One region of the Pseudoduganella sp. RAF53_2 genome, then DNA from elsewhere that is predicted to be linked to it. Evidence: predicted binding sites of a transcription regulator. Region 1 holds the regulator's gene; each other region holds the start of a gene.

Region 1 (9,762 bases):
CTGCAAGGCGAGGGCCAGCGTTTAAGGGTAGGTGAGGAAATCGGAGTTACACTGGCATTTTGATAGTTGCATCGAATCGGCGGGGCTGATGGACATGACGCAAAAAATCCCGGGCAAGGGGCCCAAGCAAACGGACCTGGCGGCAGAAAACCAGGCGCTGCGGGCGCGCATGGCTTACCTGATCGAACAGGCCGAACGCAATCACGCCATCATGATGCGCCACCAGGCTTTCGACCTGGAGATCGTCGGCGCCGCCAGCTTCCCTGAACTGATTGGCACTATTTTCCGCACGCTGCCCGTCATCTCGGACCTGAGTGCCGTTACCCTGAGCCTGATCGACGAGGATTCGGACATCCGCACCGTGATGGAAAAGCTGGGTGTGAACTTTGCAGATTTCCCGCAGCTGATTTTCGTGCCGGATGTCGATGCCCTGGGCTTCGAGCTGACGCCGCGCATGCCGCCCAAGCCGGAACTGGGCATGTTCGATCCTGAGCGCCACGGTGCGCAGTTCCCGGATAGCTCGCAGCGCCTGCAAAGCGTGGCCATCGTGCCACTGCTGCGTAACAAGCGCATCATCGGCAGCCTGAATCTGGGCAGCGTGGACCCGGCGCGCTTCTCGCCATCGCTGGGCACGGACTTCGTGGAGCATATGGCGTCCATCATCGCCATCTGCCTGGAGAACGTGATCTCCAATGAAATGTTGAAGTACATCGGCCTGACCGATTCGCTCACCGGCGTGTACAACCGCCGCTATGTGGACCGCCGCCTGCTGGAAGAGATCTCGCGCGCACGCCGCCAGGATTATCCGATCTCCTTCATGTACATCGACATCGACCACTTCAAGCGCGTCAACGACACCGTCGGCCACCAGGGCGGCGACGATGTACTGCGCGAGGTGGCCAACCGCATCAAGAACGAACTGCGCCTGTCGGACGCGCTGGCGCGTTTCGGCGGCGAGGAGTTTGTTGTCCTGCTGATCAATGCGGACCTGGAAAGCGCGGCCTTCGTGGCGGAACGCATCCGCGCCGGCATTGCTGCCAGCATGATCGATTTGTCGGGCGGCGTGAAGGTATCGATTACCGCTTCGGTGGGTGTGGCCAGTCTGGCGCAGACGCCGGCCGATGCCGATGTTGATGCCCAGGCGCAGGCGCTGATTGCCCACGCGGACGAAGCCTTGTACCAGGCCAAAGAAGGCGGCCGTAACCGCGTGATTCGCTACGGCTGATCACGCATGGCGGGTCAATGACCCGCCCTACGCAGTGGCGTATTGTAGGGCGGATCATCGATCCGCCGTTCAGGCCAAAAGATTATTCTCGGCGCGCGCTACGGCTTCGGCGGCGCCGCGCAGCACGATGACGTCGCCCGCCTCCAGCACCGTTTCTTCCGATACTTCCAGCCTTGCCTTGCCGCGCCGGATGGCCGTCACCTCGGCGCCGGTGTCGCCGAGATCGACCTCGCGTAGCGGCTTGCCGACGCAGGAAGCGCCATCGCCCAGCGCCACCGTATGCAGGCGCACCAGCTCCGACTCGTCGCCCGTATCGCTGGCGCCGTGGAAGTAGCCGCGCAGCGAGGCATAGCGTTCTTCGCGCGCGCGCTGCACGCGGTGCACCACGCGTCGTAGCGGCACGCCCAGCATCACCAAGGCGTGGGAGGCCAGCATCAGCGAGCCTTCCATCAGTTCCGGCACTACTTCAGCAGCGCCGGCGGCTTTCAGGCGGTCCAGGTCCGAATCGTCATGCGAGCGCACGATGACCGGCAGGGTAGGGGCCAGCTCATGCACCAGATACAGCACCTTCAGCGCCGAGGGCGTGCTGGCGTAGGTAATCACGATCGCTGAAGCGCGATAGATACCGGCTGCAATCAGCGATTCGCGCCGCGCCGCATCGCCGTAAGACACGTTGGCGCCGGCGCTCTGCGCTTCCTGCACGCGGGTCGGGTCCAGGTCCAGCGCGTGGTAATCGATATTCTCTTCGGCCAGCAGGCGCGCCAGGTTCTGGCCCGAACGGCCGAAACCCGCCACGATCACGTGCTTGTTGGTGGACATGGTGCGTGCCGCGATCTTGGTCAGGGTCAGCGACTGCATCATCCATTCGTTGGCGGAGAACTTCAGCACAATCTTGTCCGACTGCTCGATCAGGAAGGGCGCCAGCAGCATGGACAACACCATCGACGCCAGCACCACCTGCACCACAAAGGGATCGACCAGGCGCATGCCGCCCACCACGTTCAGCAGCACGAAGCCGAATTCGCCCGCCTGTGCCAGCGCCAGGCCGGTACGCATCGCCGTGCCGGTATTTGCACCGAACAGGCGCGCCAGGCCGGCGATCAGGCCGAACTTCAGCAGCACCGGACCGGCCAGCAGAAGCAGCACCAGCCACCAGTTTTCCAGCACGATGCGCACATTCAGCAGCATGCCGATGGTGATGAAGAAAAGCCCCAGCAGCACGTCGCGGAACGGTTTGATGTCCTCTTCCACCTGGTGCTTGTATTCGGTTTCGGAAATCAGCATGCCCGCCACGAAAGCGCCCAGCGCCAGGGACAAGCCGGCCTGCTCGGTGATCCAGGCCGCGCCCAGCGTGATCAGCAGGAGGTTCAACATGAACAGTTCCTGCGAGCGGCGTTTGACCACCACCGTGAACCACTTGCGCATCACGCGCTGGCCGATAAACAGCAGCAGCACCAGCACCACCGTGGCCTTGAAGCTCGCGAAGGCCAGCGTCGGCGCCAGGTTCTCGGGATTCTGCGCCAGCGCCGGGATCAGAATCAGCAGTGGCACCACGGCCAGATCCTGGAACAGCAGGATGCCCACGATATTGCGGCCGTGTTCGCGCTCCAGTTCCAGCCGTTCCGTGAGCATTTTGACCACGATCGCGGTGGACGACATGGCCAGCGCGCCGCCCAGGGCGAAGGAAGCCTGCCAGGTCAGGTGAATTGCCGGCGGCAGCACGAAATGCACCGCCCAGCCAAACAGCATGGTGACGGCAATGGTCAGCGCCACCTGCGCCATGCCCAGTCCGAACACGATGCGCCGCATCGACATCAGCTTGGGAAGCGAGAATTCCAGTCCGATGGAGAACATCAGGAACACCACCCCGAATTCGCCCAGCGAGTGGGTGGCTTCGCTCTCGGCGGCCAGGTTCAGGGCATTGGGACCGATCAGAATGCCGACTGCCAGATAGCCGAGCATCGGTGGCAGGTGCAGCATGCGGAAAGCGACCACGCCCAGCACGGCGCTGGCGAGCAGCAGGAGAGTCAGTTCGAGGGGCGAGAACATTTTGATCCTAGTCGACTTGGCACCGTTGTTTGTTGCGTCTGGCAAGTTTTTTGCTTTACCAATTCGGCTATACTTCCGGCATGAGTGTAACCGATGAAAAAACAATGCTGAAAGCTTTTGATGCCAAGACCGCAACCCGCGCACTGGAACTGGCGCGCGAGGCCCTGCAAATCGAGACGGACGCGCTGCGCGCCCTGCATGAACGCCTGGCGACCGACGAGTCCGTGGGCAAGGCCGTGTCGCTGTTGCTGAATTGCAAAGGTCGCGTCGTGGTGTCCGGCATTGGCAAGTCCGGCCATATCGGTCGCAAGATTGCTGCCACCCTGGCGTCCACCGGTACGCCGGCCCTGTTCGTGCACCCGGCCGAAGCGGCGCATGGCGACCTGGGCATGATCACGCCGGAAGATGCGGTGATCGCCATTTCCTATTCCGGCGAAGCGGCCGAACTGATGGCCATTCTGCCGGTCGTGAAGCGCATGGGCGGCGTGGTGATTTCGATGACCGGCAAGCCGGAATCGAGCCTGGCCAAGCTGTCGGACGTGCACCTGGACGTGTCGGTCGCCAAGGAAGCCTGCCCGATGAATCTGGCGCCGACCGCCTCCACCACCGTCACGCTGGCGCTGGGCGACGCGATCGCCGTGGCGCTGCTGGACCTGCGCGGCTTCAAGGAAGAAGACTTCGCCCGTTCGCATCCGGGCGGCGCCCTGGGCCGCCGCCTGCTGACCCATGTGCGCGACATCATGCGCACCGGCGACGCCATTCCGGCCGTGGGCCTGGATACCCGTCTGCCGGACGCGCTGCTGGAAATCACCCAGAAGGGCATGGGCATGACCGCCATCGTCGACGCGGACAACAAGCCGGTCGGCGTGTTCACCGACGGCGACCTGCGCCGCATGATCGAGAAGGTGCAGGATTTCGGCAAGGTGATCATCAAGGATGTCATGCATCTGAACCCGCGCAGCATCAACGCGGACAAGCTGGCCGTGGATGCCGTGGCCATCATGGAAGAATTCCGCATCAACCAGATGCTGGTCACCGACGAAGCGGGCAAACTGGTAGGCGCCCTGCACATCCACGACCTTACGCGCGCCAAGGTGATCTGATGAGCCGCCCCTACAATATGGACATCGTCAAGCGCGCCGCCAAGGTGCGCCTGATGATCTTTGACGTCGATGGCGTACTGACCGACGGCAGCCTGCATTACGGTGCCGACGGCGAGATGATGAAGACCTTCAATGTGCACGATGGCCTGGGCATCAAGCTGCTGCAGGAATCGGGTGTGCAGACCGCCATCATCAGCGCGCGCCGTTCGCCGCAGGTGACCGCGCGTGCCAAGGACCTCGGCATCGAATTCGTCCACCAGGGCGGCCACGACAAGCTGACGCCGTTCAAGGCCCTGCTGCAGCAACTGGGCCTGACCGAAGAGCAGGTCGGCTTCATCGGCGACGATGTGGTGGACCTGCCTATCCTGAGCCGCGTCGGTTTCGCCGTGAGTGTGCCGAACGGCCGCCCGGAAGTGCACAGCCGCGTGCATCACGTGACCCAGGCCAGCGGTGGCCGCGGTGCAGTGCGCGAGGTGTGCGAATTCGTGCTGCGCGCTCAGGGCAATTTTGAGCGCATCATGGCGCAATTCATGGTGTAAGGAAGCAGTATGCGCAACCAGAGGACCTCTCACCGTGTCAGGCTTTCGATCGGCATGATGCTGGCGCTGTTCGCAGCCGTCGGCACCTTCTGGCTGCTCGAACTGCTGAACCGCGAAGGCGAGGAAATGCAGGCGGCCGCCAAGCTCACGGAGCCTGACTACATCGTCGAGCGCTTCAGCTTTGTGCGTCTGAGCAAAGAGGGCAAGCCGGCGTATATCGTTTCCGGCGACAAGCTGACCCACCGCCCGATTGACGATTCGTCCGAGATCGACAAGCCCGTCGTGCGCAAGATCACGCCGGACCTGCCGCCAATGGACATTCACGCCAAAACGGCGCGCGTGGACGACAGCAATAGCCGCGTCAAGCTGGCCGGCAATGTGACCGCCGACCGCGCCGGCACCGAGACCGTAAAGAGCTTCAGCATGAAGACTGAAGCGATGACGATTTATCCGGACGAAGACCGGATGGAAACGGACCAGGCGTTCACCGCCACGTCCGGCAACGCCAAGCTGACAGGCACTGGCCTGAAGGTGAATAACGCCACCAGCCAGGCGGAAGTGAACCAGCGCATGCGCCTGGTGTATCCGCCTGCCCCTCAGCGTTGAGCAAGAATTTTCGGAGCATACATGAAAAAGAAACTGAGCAAGTTATTGCTGCTGTCCCTGCTGCCGCTGATGGGCCTGAACCTGGCCCGCGCGGAAAAGGCGGACTCCCTCAAGCCAACGGTGATCGAAGCCAATCAGGGCACCACGGATGAAGTGAAGCAGACCCGCACGCTGATCGGCGACGTGGTGCTGACCCGCGGCACGCTGCTGATGAAGGCAGGCCGCGCGCTGGTGACGGAAGATCCGCAGGGCTATCAGTACGTGACCTTCTGGGCGGCGCCGAACGCGCTGGCCACTTTCCGCCAGAAGCGCGATGGCGCCGGCGACCAGTGGGTCGAAGGCCAGGCCGAGCGCATCGAATACGACCAGAAGTCCGAACTGGTGCGCCTGATTTCCAAGGCCAAGGTCACGCGCCTGGAAGGCGCCAAGACCACCGATGAAGTTGAAGGTCCTTTCATTTCCTACGACAGCCGCAAGGAATTCTTCTCCGTGCAGAACTCCACCACGGGCGAGAGCAAGCAGGGCGGCGGCCGCGTGAAGATGGTGATCCAGCCTTCGCAAGCCAACGCACCAGCGCCTGCAACGCCGGTAACTCCAGCTACCACTCCGGCGGTCAAATGAATATGGCGGAGAACAATTGCAGCAGCACCCTGGTTGTCAAAGGTCTGCAAAAGACCTATGGCAAACGCCAGGTGGTGCATGACGTTTCGCTGCAGGTCGATTGCGGTGAAGTGGTAGGGCTGCTGGGACCAAACGGTGCCGGCAAGACGACGTCGTTCTATATGATCGTGGGACTGGTGGCATCCGACGCTGGCACCATCGATATCGGTGGCATCGATGTATCGAGCCTGCCGATTCACAAGCGCGCCACGCTGGGCCTGTCCTACCTGCCGCAGGAAGCTTCGGTGTTCCGTAAGCTGACCGTGGAAGAGAATATCCGTGCCGTGCTGGAGATCCAGTGTTGAGATTGCACGGGCTCTTGCCACTAACCCACGCTTCGTTCTTCTGGACGAACCTTTTGCCGGCGTGGACCCGATTGCCGTGATCGAAATCCAACGGATTGTGCGTTTTCTGAAGGAGCGCAACATCGGCGTCTTAATTACCGACCACAATGTGCGTGAGACGCTCGGCATTTGCGACCGCGCCTACATCATCAACCAGGGTTCGGTACTGGCTTCCGGCCGCCCTGACGACATTATTGCTGACGAATCCGTGCGCCGCGTCTACCTCGGCGAACACTTCCGGATGTAAGAAAGGCCCATGAAACAATCACTGCAACTGCGAACTTCGCAACACCTGGCGCTTACGCCGCAACTGCAACAGTCGATCCGCCTGTTGCAGCTGTCGACGCTTGAGCTGCACCAGGAGTTGGAGCAGCTGCTCAGTGATAACCCATTACTGGAGCGGCTGGACGATCCACTGGACAATTCCGTGCGCCTGCTGGCGGACGGCGCCATCAGCCAGGGCAGCGGCAATGGCGAAGCGCCGCCGCAAGAAAACGGCCAGGCTGCCAGCGAAGGCGGCGAGGGCGCGGAAGCACCTGCGGCCGACGGCGAGAGCTATGAAGGCAACGGCGAGGGCGATGCTGTTGACGACTGGAGCAATTCCTCCAGCAGCAAGTCGCCCGATGATGAAGACGGCCGTCCGCAACTGGAAGCCAGCGGCTGCACGCTGCGCGAGCATTTGCTGGAGCAGATGCGCGTGACCGTGCAGGAACCGCGCGACCGCGCGCTGATGGAAATCATCATCGATGCGCTGGACGAAAACGGCTACCTGGAAGAGCCGTTGGAAGAAATCCATGCGCGTCTGCCGGAAGAGCTGGAAATCGAACTGGAAGAATTGCGTACGTCGCTGGCGCTGCTGCAGACTTTCGATCCCATTGGCGTGGGCGCGCGCAATGCGTCCGAGTGCCTGGCGCTGCAAATCAAGCGCTTGCCGAACATCCCGCTGGTAACGCGCCGCATGGCGCTATGCATCGTCGAGAAGCACCTGGCCTGGTTCGCCCAGCGTGAATTCAACAAGCTGAAAAAAGCCCTCGACTGCGACGACGAAGACCTGCGTGAAGCGCAGGCCGTGATCCGCCAGTGCAATCCGCATCCGGGCGCTGAATTTGCGTCAGACGTGTCAGACTACGTGGTGCCTGACGTGATCGTGAAGAAGGGGCGCAACGGCTGGATCGTCATGCTGAACAATGATGTGATGCCGCGCCTGCGTGTGAATGCGCTGTACGCCAGCCTGCTCAAGCAGGGCAAAGGCGAGAGCCAGATGAGCGCACAGCTGCAGGAAGCCAAGTGGCTGATCAAGAATATGCGCCAGCGTTTCGATACGATTTTGCGCGTTGCACAAGCGATCGTTGAAAGGCAGAAGAACTTTTTCAGTCATGGTGCAGTTGCCATGAGACCCCTTGTGTTGCGTGAAATAGCTGATACACTGGGACTACACGAGAGCACTATTTCTCGGGTAACAACTCAAAAATATATGCTCACCCCGCATGGAATGTTTGAGTTGAAGTACTTTTTTGGCAGCCACGTCGCAACCGAAGCCGGGGGTGAAGCTTCCTCTACTGCGATCCGTGCGCTGATCGTGCAATTGACAGGAGCTGAAGACCCTAAAAATCCTTTATCCGACAGTAAGATTGCGGACATGCTGGGAGAACAGGGCATGGTGATTGCGCGACGTACTGTTGCCAAGTATCGCGAAGCTCTGAAAATTCCTCCCGTTAGCCTCCGCAAGTCTTTGTAGTGCACGGTTCCGCTGCACGCCACCAGCGTGTACGAACTAGTAAGCGACATCATCTTTAGGAGTGTGTATGAATCTCACCATCAGTGGACATCATGTCGAAGTGACCCCAGCGATTCGCGAGTACGTGCAGAACAAGCTGGAGCGGGTTAAGCGCCATTTCGATCAAGTGATTGATATTGCTGTCATCCTGACTGTAGATAACCTCACCGAGAAAGAAAAACGTCAAAAAGCGGAGATCAATCTGCGTATGTCGGGTAAGACTGTGTATGTGGAGAGCCTGTCGCAAGACCTGTATGCCGCCATCGATACGCTGATCGACAAACTGGACCGCCAGGTCATGAAGTACAAGGCCCGCGTCCAGAATCACAACCACGAAGCGATCAAGCATATCCCGGACACTTACGAAGCACCTGTCACCGTCATGTAAAGGAGTGGCGGGACAATCAAACTAAGGGCGCATCTGGCGCCCTTTTTTGCGCCCCGCGCCGCTGGCTGTGGCGCGATAAAATAAACAATATTAATTATTTAGTATCTTGTTCATGAGCGAATACGTCCACACCCAAGTCAGCAACGGCACCGGCTTCATCACCCTCGACCGCCCCAAGGCTCTGAACTCCCTTTCCCTCGACATGGTGCGCGCCATTACTCAGGCGCTGCTGGCCTGGCGCGAGGACGCAGACGTGGCTGCGGTGGTGATCCGCAGCAGCAGCGAGAAAGCGCTGTGCGCGGGTGGCGATATCCGCTTCTTCCACGATGTCGGCCAGAAAACGCCGCAGGGCGACAGCGCGCTGCTGGAAGATTTCTTCACCGAGGAATATGCACTAAATCATTTAATCCATTTCTACCCCAAGCCATACATTTCGCTGATGGACGGCGTGGTGATGGGCGGCGGCATGGGCATCGCGCAGGGCGGGCCGGATTGCGGCGTGCGCATCGTGACCAGCCGCACCAGGATGGCCATGCCGGAAGTGAACATCGGGCTGTTCCCGGACGTGGGCGGCAGCCATTTCCTGTCCCACGCGCCGGGCGCACTGGGCATGTGGCTGGGCCTGACCGGCCTGACCGTCGGCGCCGCCGATGCGCTCTACCTGGGGCTGGCCGATCATTTCGTGCCGGAAGCCGAATGGCGCACCCTGGGCGCGCTGATCGATGCTTCCCACGGTTCGGCTCAGCAGGAGGCCATCGCGGCCTTTGCAGCCCCGTTAAAGACCTTGGCGGGGCAAAGCGAACTGGAAGCTCAGCGTTCGCTCATCGATCGCCATTTCTCGGCCGGCAGCGTGACCGCCATCATGGATTCTCTGCGTGGCGACGCCGATCCGTTCGCACAAAAATCATTGAGCGCGATGGCCCAGCGCTCGCCGATCATGATGTGCGTCACCCACGAATTGCTGCGCCGCGGCACGACCCTTGGCGTGGCCGATTGCCTGCGCATGGAACGCAATCTGGTACGACGTAATTTCGAGCATGGCGAAATCCTGGAAGGCGTACGCGCCCTGGT
Region 2 (4,277 bases), on a different contig from region 1:
TTGACGATTATGTCGCTGCGGGCCGCGCCGTGCAGCGCTTCTGGCTGACGCTGACCGCACAGGGCTGGTTCATGCAGCCCGAGCTGACGCCCCTGATTTTCACGCGCTATGCCTCCAACAACACGCCGTTCACGGCCGTGGACAAGCTGCGCGCGGATGCGCGCGCTCTGCAGGCGCGCACCCGGGAGCTGTTCTTCAAAGGACCGGGCTTCCCCGTCTTCATCGCGCGGGTGGGCGCCGGACCGGCGCCTGCCGCACGCTCGCTGCGCAAACCGCTGGCAGCGCTGATGTACAAGCCTTAAGGCGCCGCGCCCAAAGCTTCACACACCATGCCGCCCATGCGGAAGTGGCGGATCAGGTCCGCCAGATCCTGCTTGTGCCACTCGGGCAGGTTGCGTTTCATTTCCGCCAGTTTGGCCACCAAGGCCGGATCGTCGCCACGGCGCACGGGGCTCTTCAGTGCCAGCATGAAGGGCAAGCCGAAGGTCTTGTGCAGGTTGGCGCGCCCCGCCAGTGGACGCACCGCTGCTTCGAAATCGCCGGGATAGAAAGCTGCGTGCAGCGAGTTCACGTAATCGATGGTGAACAGTTCCGGCTGGCGGTCCGCATACTGATAGCCGAAATACTCGATGCTGCGGCGRGCTTTCAGGTGGCCGAAGTCCGCCATGTAGACACCGCCGCCCGGCTTCAGGATACGCGCCACTTCAGCGTAGGTCTGGCCCAGCATCTGGGTGGTCGGCAAGTGGTGCAAGGCCATGGTGGACATCACGGCATCGATGGAGGCATCGCCGAACATGCTCAGATTGGTAATGTCGCCTTCGCGGAACGTCACGTTTTTCAAACCCTGGCGCTCGACCAGTTCACGTGCGCGTTCCAGCATCGGCGGCGACATGTCGACGCCGATGAAATTGATGTCGGGATTCAGGCGGGCTACCAGGCCCAGCTGGTTGGCGGGACCGCAAGCCAGGTCCACCACGGTGTCGCCAGGTTTGATCACTTCGCAGATATTCGCGCCGTGGAAGAGATAAACCGGCGCCATCACGGCGTGCTCGCGGCCTGCTTCAACATAGGCTGCCACGTTTTCCGGGTTGTCCATCACCAGGTCCGGCTCCGGCACGCGCGGGCTGCGCTCGCGGGTCAGCATTTCCCTCAGAACGGTTTGCATTAATGCAGCAGTCGGCATATGGCCCCCTTAGTTTTTGATAGCCAATTGCACTTGGAATAGTGCAATGTCGATAATTCTTACAGTACTTGCTTATTGGATCAGTGCTGCCGCGTTGAATTCCTGCTAAGTCCTTGTTTTATAAAGGATGAGGATAGTCTGGCACAGGCCTTGCTTAGTATGCACCGTAGTCGGCGAGACCGGCGGCTCAAGCAGACGCAGTTTAACTGGGCTGGTTTGCAGGAGCAACAGAAAGAAAGCAGCGTCTGGCTAACAAAGTGTTGATATAAATTTCTGGAGAACATAATGCAAACAATCGCAAACCGCCTCTGCAAACTGGCCGCCGGCGCACTGCTGTCGCTGGGCGCAGCTAGCGCCATGGCCGCGCCGTCGTTCCAGGTTAATCCAAATGCCCTGGGCCTGACCCCAACCGCGGGCGTTGGCGCGACCTTCACCGCCGACTTCATGAACGGTACTTCGTCCACCCGTATCACCCAGGACGGCGTGAACCCGCTCAAATACAGCGCTGACGGCTACATCCAGTTCACCGCCTTCACCAACACTGGCGGTGGCGGCGCCATCTCCGGTGTGACCACCGGTGTGGGCCTGGACTACGGTCTGTACGCTACCTTCCACCAGGAATTCCTGTGCCCTGGCCTGCTGGGCCCAGGCGTCACCTGCGGCGCAACTGCCATCACCCTGAGCCTGTACGCTGACCCATGGCTGGCATTCGGTGCGCAGGACAACGTCTTCACCTCAGCAACCCTGGGTGCTGGTACCAACGTGGCCGACACCTCCGGCAACGACATCAACCTGGCTAACGTGAACGTCATCGTTAATGGCCTGGCTGGTATCGATGCACTGGGCGGCGCTTTCGAAAACCTGAACAGCAACTTTGTCCTGACTGCACAGGGCAAACAATACTTCTTCGATCCGGACCCGTTCTACGCTCTGGCCTTCAGCGCCTTTAACAACACCTCGCAAGGCGTGGCTTGCAACACCGCTGGCTGCGTGGGCGCAACTGTTGTGGCTGTGAACTCCGAAGTTGGTGGTACCGACTTCAACCGTATCCCTGAACCAGGCAGCCTGGCGCTGCTGGGCCTGGGCATGCTGGCTCTGCCGTTCGCACGCCGCCGCAAACAATAATAGGGTACTACCCTTGAAAACCGCCGTGGCAATCACGGCGGTTTTTTTTCGTCCGGATTTTGCTGAGTCAGGCCTGCTGGCGCCGCGCGTTATGCCGCTCCAGGTTGCCGTTGAGCTGTGTGATGATTTCGGACGCGGCCTGCACGATCTGGCCTGAGCTGAAGCCAGCCCTTGCCATCTCCTTGTAGAAGGACTTGGCCAGCATGCGCGCCACCTGATCCGGGTTCTGGTAGGCTATACGCGATTTGCCGCGCAATTCCTCCTGCACCGCCTGTTGCGCGAAGCGCGAATCGAGAATGCTTTGCAGCTGCTGCACCTGCACCGACTTACCCACATAGAGCGAGATCATATCGAGCAGATGCATGTCGGCACGGTCGAAGCAGCCCTTGGCGCTGTCGCAGCTGGTGTTCAGCATGCCGACGATCTTGGCGCCGATGCGAATCGGCGCCAGCATCAGGCTGTGGCGGCCGCTGTCCGCGTGGCGCGCCATGGCGGCGAACTGGGAATGCGTGATGTCTTCCACCAGCAGGGAGCGGCCGGTCGCCAGCACGTGGCCGGCGATGCCTTCGCCGCGGCCGACCGAAGCCTGCCAGGCCGCCGGCGGCAAAGGACCGTAATGGGCACACACCGTCATGCGCGGTGCGTCGCCGTCGCCATCGTTGAGCAGCATGATGGAGCAGGTCTCGGCGCCCACCAGATGGGCCGTCATTGCGGCTTGCTGGTCAAGGTCATCCTGCAGCTTGCCTTCGGCAAGGAACTGCGACAAGTCCTGCAATCGGATCAGAGTGTCTTGGCTCATGCGGCGCTCCCGGAAATGGCTCATCCCATTCTACTTCCACCAGCCCTACGCAGTTTGTTCGCTTTCCTTGGGTGGCGATAAAAACGCTTTGTGGAAGAGGTGGCGTGCCAGCCGTAGCGGCGGCATGCGCAGCCAGTTGCCGCGTACATACAACAGGAAGCGCGCCAGACGCGACAAGCTGTCGTCGCAGCTCGCGTGATCCGGCAGCAGGGCGCGGCGGAACAGGGCATCCATGAGCGGGCGCAGCGGCAAAGGCGGACTATCGCGCAGCGCCTGCAGCACGGATGGCGGCACCTGCGTTCCCAGCAGCTCCTGCGTATAGCGCAAGCCGTAGTACAGATAGCGCCCCAGTTGCATTTCCTGCGCGCGCGCAGGCAAGCTTTCCCAGAAGCCGGGCTGGCTGCCGAAATGCGTCAGCAGGCAGTGCAGGTCGTAGAGATCGCGCAGGCCCTTGTCGAACTCGCCGTCGGCGAACAAGTGGGTTGCGCTGTGCAGCACCATGTCGGCTGGCGACAGCAAATGGAATTCAGGATGTTCCGCCACGGGCTGCGTTGCCGCCAGCAGCTTGCCCGAATCGGGATGGCGCGCGGCAGTACGCGGCAGCAGGGCGTGGTGGACGTCGATCACCGTGCCACGCTGCACATTGCGCAGCGGTGGCAGTTCGTGCATCCATTCGCGGTAGTAGCGCTGATCGTATTCGTTATGGTGGGTGGTGACCCAGCCATACATCAGCAGCGCGGCTTCCACTTCGGCCAGGCGCGCTTCGGGAACCAGGATGTCGATGTCGGAGAACAGCCGCCCGTGCGCCGGCGGCAGACCGGCCGTGGCGTAGGCGCCGCCTTTCAGCAGCACGACGGGCAGGCCCAGCTGCTGCAAGGCTTTCTGGATCAGGCGCACTTCCCAGTGCACCGCCTGGCCGTGACGCACGGCTACCGCATGTGCCCACTGAAGCTGCTCGCGTGCCTCGGCGGGAGCATTGGCCAGCACACCGGCCTGCTCGAACAGATAGTGCAGGGTGGCCAGCACATTGGCGCTGTCGGCCTGGCGCAGCAGCAGGTCCCATTGGGCCGCGCTGAAGTTGCCCGCCGCAGACGGCGTGCGCAGCGCTTGCACCAGCAGGGGAAACGGTGGACGGCCTGCCATCAGCTGCGCAGTGGGAGCTGGGACATC
Region 3 (3,694 bases), on a different contig from region 1:
AACTTCCTGGACGTGGGCGGCGGTGCCACCACCGAGAAAGTGACCGAAGCCTTCAAGCTGATGCTGAAGAATCCGGAACTGAAAGCCATCCTGGTGAACATCTTCGGCGGCATCATGCGCTGCGACGTGATCGCTGAAGGCGTGATCGCCGGCGCCAAGGCCGTGTCCCTGGCCGTACCGCTGGTGGTGCGCATGAAGGGCACCAACGAAGACCTGGGCAAGAAGATGCTGGCCGAATCCGGCCTGCCGATCATCGCCGCTGACACCATGGAAGAAGCAGCCAAGGCCGTTGTTGCTGCCGCTGCCGGTAAATAATTAAGGAATCACTATGTCTATCCTGATCAACAAAGACACCAAAGTCATCACCCAGGGCATCACCGGCAAGACCGGCCAGTTCCACACCCGCATGTGCCGCGACTACGCGAACGGCAAGAACGCCTTCGTAGCTGGCGTGAATCCGAAGAAAGCCGGCGAAGATTTCGAAGGCATCCCAATCTACGCCTCCGTGAAGGAAGCGAAGTCCGAGACCGGTGCGACCGTGTCCGTGATCTACGTTCCACCAGCAGGCGCTGCTGCGGCAATCTGGGAAGCTGTTGAAGCTGACCTGGACCTGGCAATCTGCATCACCGAAGGCATCCCAGTCCGCGACATGATGGAAGTTAAGGATCGCATGGCTAAAGCCGGTTCCAAGACCCTGCTGCTGGGCCCGAACTGCCCAGGCCTGATCACTCCTGACGAAATCAAGATCGGCATCATGCCTGGTCACATCCACCGTAAGGGCCGCATCGGCGTGGTTTCCCGCTCCGGCACCCTGACCTATGAAGCGGTGGCTCAGCTGACCGCCCTGGGCCTGGGCCAGTCTTCGGCAGTGGGTATCGGCGGCGACCCGATCAACGGCCTGAAGCACATCGACGTGATGCGCATGTTCAACGAAGATCCTGACACCGACGCTGTGATCATGATCGGCGAAATCGGCGGTCCTGACGAAGCCAACGCAGCCCGTTGGATCAAGGACAACATGAAGAAGCCAGTGGTAGGCTTCATCGCTGGTGTGACCGCTCCTCCGGGCAAGCGCATGGGCCACGCCGGTGCACTGATCTCCGGCGGCGCCGACACCGCGCAAGCCAAACTGGAAATCATGGAAGCCTGCGGCATCACCGTGACCAAGAACCCGTCCGAGATGGCACGCCTGCTGAAGGCAATGCTGTAATCGTTTCGGTATGATGACGGGGAGCTGCGGCTCCCCGTTTTTGTTTGTTTGGAGGATTTGATTGGCCAAATTAGTCATCACTCGTGAAGGCATCGTGGAGCAGACGGTCCAGCTCAGTAAAGAGCGCATGACTTTCGGCCGCCATCGCCATAACGATATCGTGCTGAACCATCCTGCCGTGAGCGGGGAGCACGCGGTGATTACGACTATTCTGGACGATTCCTTCCTCGAAGATTTGCACAGCACCAACGGTACATTTGTTAACGGCCTGCGCATCGGCAAGCACTTCCTGCAAAACAAGGAYGTGATCAAGATGGCAAAGTACCACCTCGAATTCATTCAGGACGGCATCCGACCGCTTGCTGCCGCTGCGGCCGCCGGACCGTCCACCATCATGCCGGGCGTGCGCCCGGCGCCGGCGACATCTGTTACGCCTGCCGCTGCTGCAGTTTATGGCAGCGGCGCCAGCCCTGGCGCGGCCTCTGCTGCGGCGATGGACGCCGCTGCGGGGGAGGTTGGCCTGCCGCTTGGCCGCATCGAACTCCTGAACGGCCCGAATGTTGGCAAATCGCTCACTCTGACCAAACCGGCCACCAGCCTGGGCCGTCCTGGCGTCCAGGTCGTGGTAATCGCCCGCGCGGCGGACGGCTACACGGCAGCTCACGTCGAAGGCGAACAAGCGCCACTATTAAATGACACACCTCTTGGCCGCGTGGCCAAGCGCCTGGCCGACGGCGATGTGCTCGACCTCGGCGGTACCCGCATGAGTTTCCGTACGGCATGACGAAAATTGTCACGTGGAAACGCTACTACTGACAAAATTCGACAGCGCCCTGACAAATCTCGACAGTGGTGTCGACAAATTTTGACAGTTTACGGTCCAAAAACCCTCATTTTGCTTAAAAAATAGGCTGGCACGCCGATTGCTCTTATCCCTGTGTCCCACCCAATTTTTAGTTTCTTTACTGAGGAGCAGCAAAATGAAATCCATGAAAATGATGAAGCAACAAGCTCAAGCCGGCTTCACCCTGATCGAACTGATGATCGTTGTTGCAATTATCGGTATCCTGGCAGCAGTTGCTATCCCTGCATACTCGGACTACACCGCTAAAGCAAAAATCGCTAACGCAATCTCCGCAGCAGACTCGCTGAAGACCGCAGTAGCGCTGTGCGCACAGGAAGCCGGCGGTGACCTGACCAACTGCTCCAACGGCAGCGGCGGCATTCCAGCAGCTAACCTGTTCCTCGCAACCAAAGAAGTTAAAGCCGGTGCTACTGTTGCTGGCGGCACGATCACCCTGATGCTGCAAGACGGTATCTCCACCGACGCAAACGGCAAAAAAATCACCTTTGCCCCTGTGCTGACCGCTGGCGACAGCTCGATGAAGTGGACCGCTGGTACCGACATCACCAACACCACCCTGTCAACCGCTATCACCAAGAACAATCCGTAATAGCTAGTTGAACCCAAAAAAAACCGGGCTTCGGCCCGGTTTTTTTATTTGTTCAAACGATTTTTTGTCGATCTGCGAGCAGGGCCTCGTAAGTGAGGTTCTGCAGCATGGTGAAGTGGACCGGATCGAGGTTCGAGAACTGCACGCCGTAGCTGAACACTTCTTCCGTCCCGCTAGGTGAAGCGGCGACGCTCACGTTGCGCACCAGGGCCTGCGTGTTCACGCGCACCTGGTGTTGTCCCGGCGCTGAGAGCAAAGTGAAATCGAGGCCGACGGTTTCAGTCTCGCGTGCGAGCGGCTGGGTCGATTCAATCAAAGCACCCGAAACGCTCAGGTTGGTCAGGAAGACCGAGGCCTGCATGCCATCCGCCCGCGTCAGCTGAGCCGGAATTTCCACCTTCACGCGCATCGCCGTACGCAAGCTCGTGCCCTGGATATTGGCCGGGAAGGTCACGTGTGCATACAGCAGCGGACGCTGAAACACGCGCAGCACCACAGTCGAAAACGCGCACACATTCACGCCTGAAAACACGCGAACGGTCAGTTTATCCCCTTCCAGTAGCGCAATTGGCGCCCCATTTTCCATGGGGATCTTGACGATCATGTACTCGTCGCGGACCCAGCCGATGACGGTAGAGAAGTGCTGGATCGGGCGCAGCGTGCGGTGGGTCAGGAGCTGGATTCGCCCTCCCACCTGCAGGTTCATCTGTTCAAATTCGTATTCCTGCGTCTTCGCCTCGCTCGCCATGCCTTTGGGTCCCGTTTGGTTGTTGAGCAACTTGCACGATTATACATTGTCACGGAATAAATAGTTCTAAGTGGAACTAAATATTCATTGCGTGGATGCCATGGACAACGCTGTCACGTCCAGTCCAACCAAATGATAAGGTTCCGGCTGCAAATCGCCGCACAATCCGTCATCGCAAGTGCGCTTCGCGCCGAGGCGCCAGCCGCCGTGGTCGCGGTCCAGCATTTCGTGATCGACCAGCTCCAGCGTTTGCTGGTAGCGCCGCGCCATTTCGGGACGCTG

Evidence for each region. The regulator sigma-54, encoded in region 1, starts transcription at its own class of promoters, with help from an activator protein. The targets are predictions, from matches to a motif close to TGGCANGNAANCTGCTTT.
Region 2: pepA (flocculation-associated PEP-CTERM protein PepA) is a predicted target of sigma-54. The motif match lies at 1,323-1,340, and genes of this name have one in related genera.
Region 3: AB4Z11_RS08125 (pilin) is a predicted target of sigma-54. The motif match lies at 2,123-2,140, and genes of this name have one in related genera.

What each region holds. Positions count from the first base shown of each region.
Region 1 is NZ_JBFRDW010000050.1:6,958-16,719, reverse strand. Features, by position in the region: gene AB4Z11_RS05180 (MOSC domain-containing protein) at 1-63, shown strand, start outside; gene AB4Z11_RS05175 (DUF484 family protein) at 95-1,225, shown strand; gene AB4Z11_RS05170 (cation:proton antiporter domain-containing protein) at 1,295-3,274, opposite strand; gene AB4Z11_RS05165 (KpsF/GutQ family sugar-phosphate isomerase) at 3,355-4,377, shown strand; gene AB4Z11_RS05160 (KdsC family phosphatase) at 4,377-4,916, shown strand; gene lptC (LPS export ABC transporter periplasmic protein LptC) at 4,926-5,522, shown strand; gene lptA (lipopolysaccharide transport periplasmic protein LptA) at 5,544-6,143, shown strand; partial or broken gene AB4Z11_RS05145 (LPS export ABC transporter ATP-binding protein) at 6,146-6,773, shown strand; gene AB4Z11_RS05140 (RNA polymerase factor sigma-54) at 6,783-8,264, shown strand; gene hpf (ribosome hibernation-promoting factor, HPF/YfiA family) at 8,332-8,691, shown strand; gene AB4Z11_RS05130 (enoyl-CoA hydratase/isomerase family protein) at 8,804-9,762, shown strand, end outside.
Region 2 is NZ_JBFRDW010000112.1:2,066-6,342, forward strand. Features, by position in the region: gene AB4Z11_RS09150 (molybdopterin biosynthesis protein MoeY) at 1-302, shown strand, start outside; gene AB4Z11_RS09155 (methyltransferase domain-containing protein) at 299-1,165, opposite strand; gene pepA (flocculation-associated PEP-CTERM protein PepA) at 1,469-2,308, shown strand; gene AB4Z11_RS09165 (GAF domain-containing protein) at 2,376-3,107, opposite strand; gene AB4Z11_RS09170 (nucleotidyltransferase domain-containing protein) at 3,153-4,250, opposite strand; gene AB4Z11_RS09175 (HprK-related kinase A) at 4,250-4,277, opposite strand, start outside.
Region 3 is NZ_JBFRDW010000094.1:2,473-6,166, reverse strand. Features, by position in the region: gene sucC (ADP-forming succinate--CoA ligase subunit beta) at 1-315, shown strand, start outside; gene sucD (succinate--CoA ligase subunit alpha) at 329-1,210, shown strand; gene AB4Z11_RS08130 (FHA domain-containing protein) at 1,272-1,994, shown strand; gene AB4Z11_RS08125 (pilin) at 2,191-2,664, shown strand; gene AB4Z11_RS08120 (flagellar brake protein) at 2,717-3,412, opposite strand; gene AB4Z11_RS08115 (AGE family epimerase/isomerase) at 3,497-3,694, opposite strand, start outside.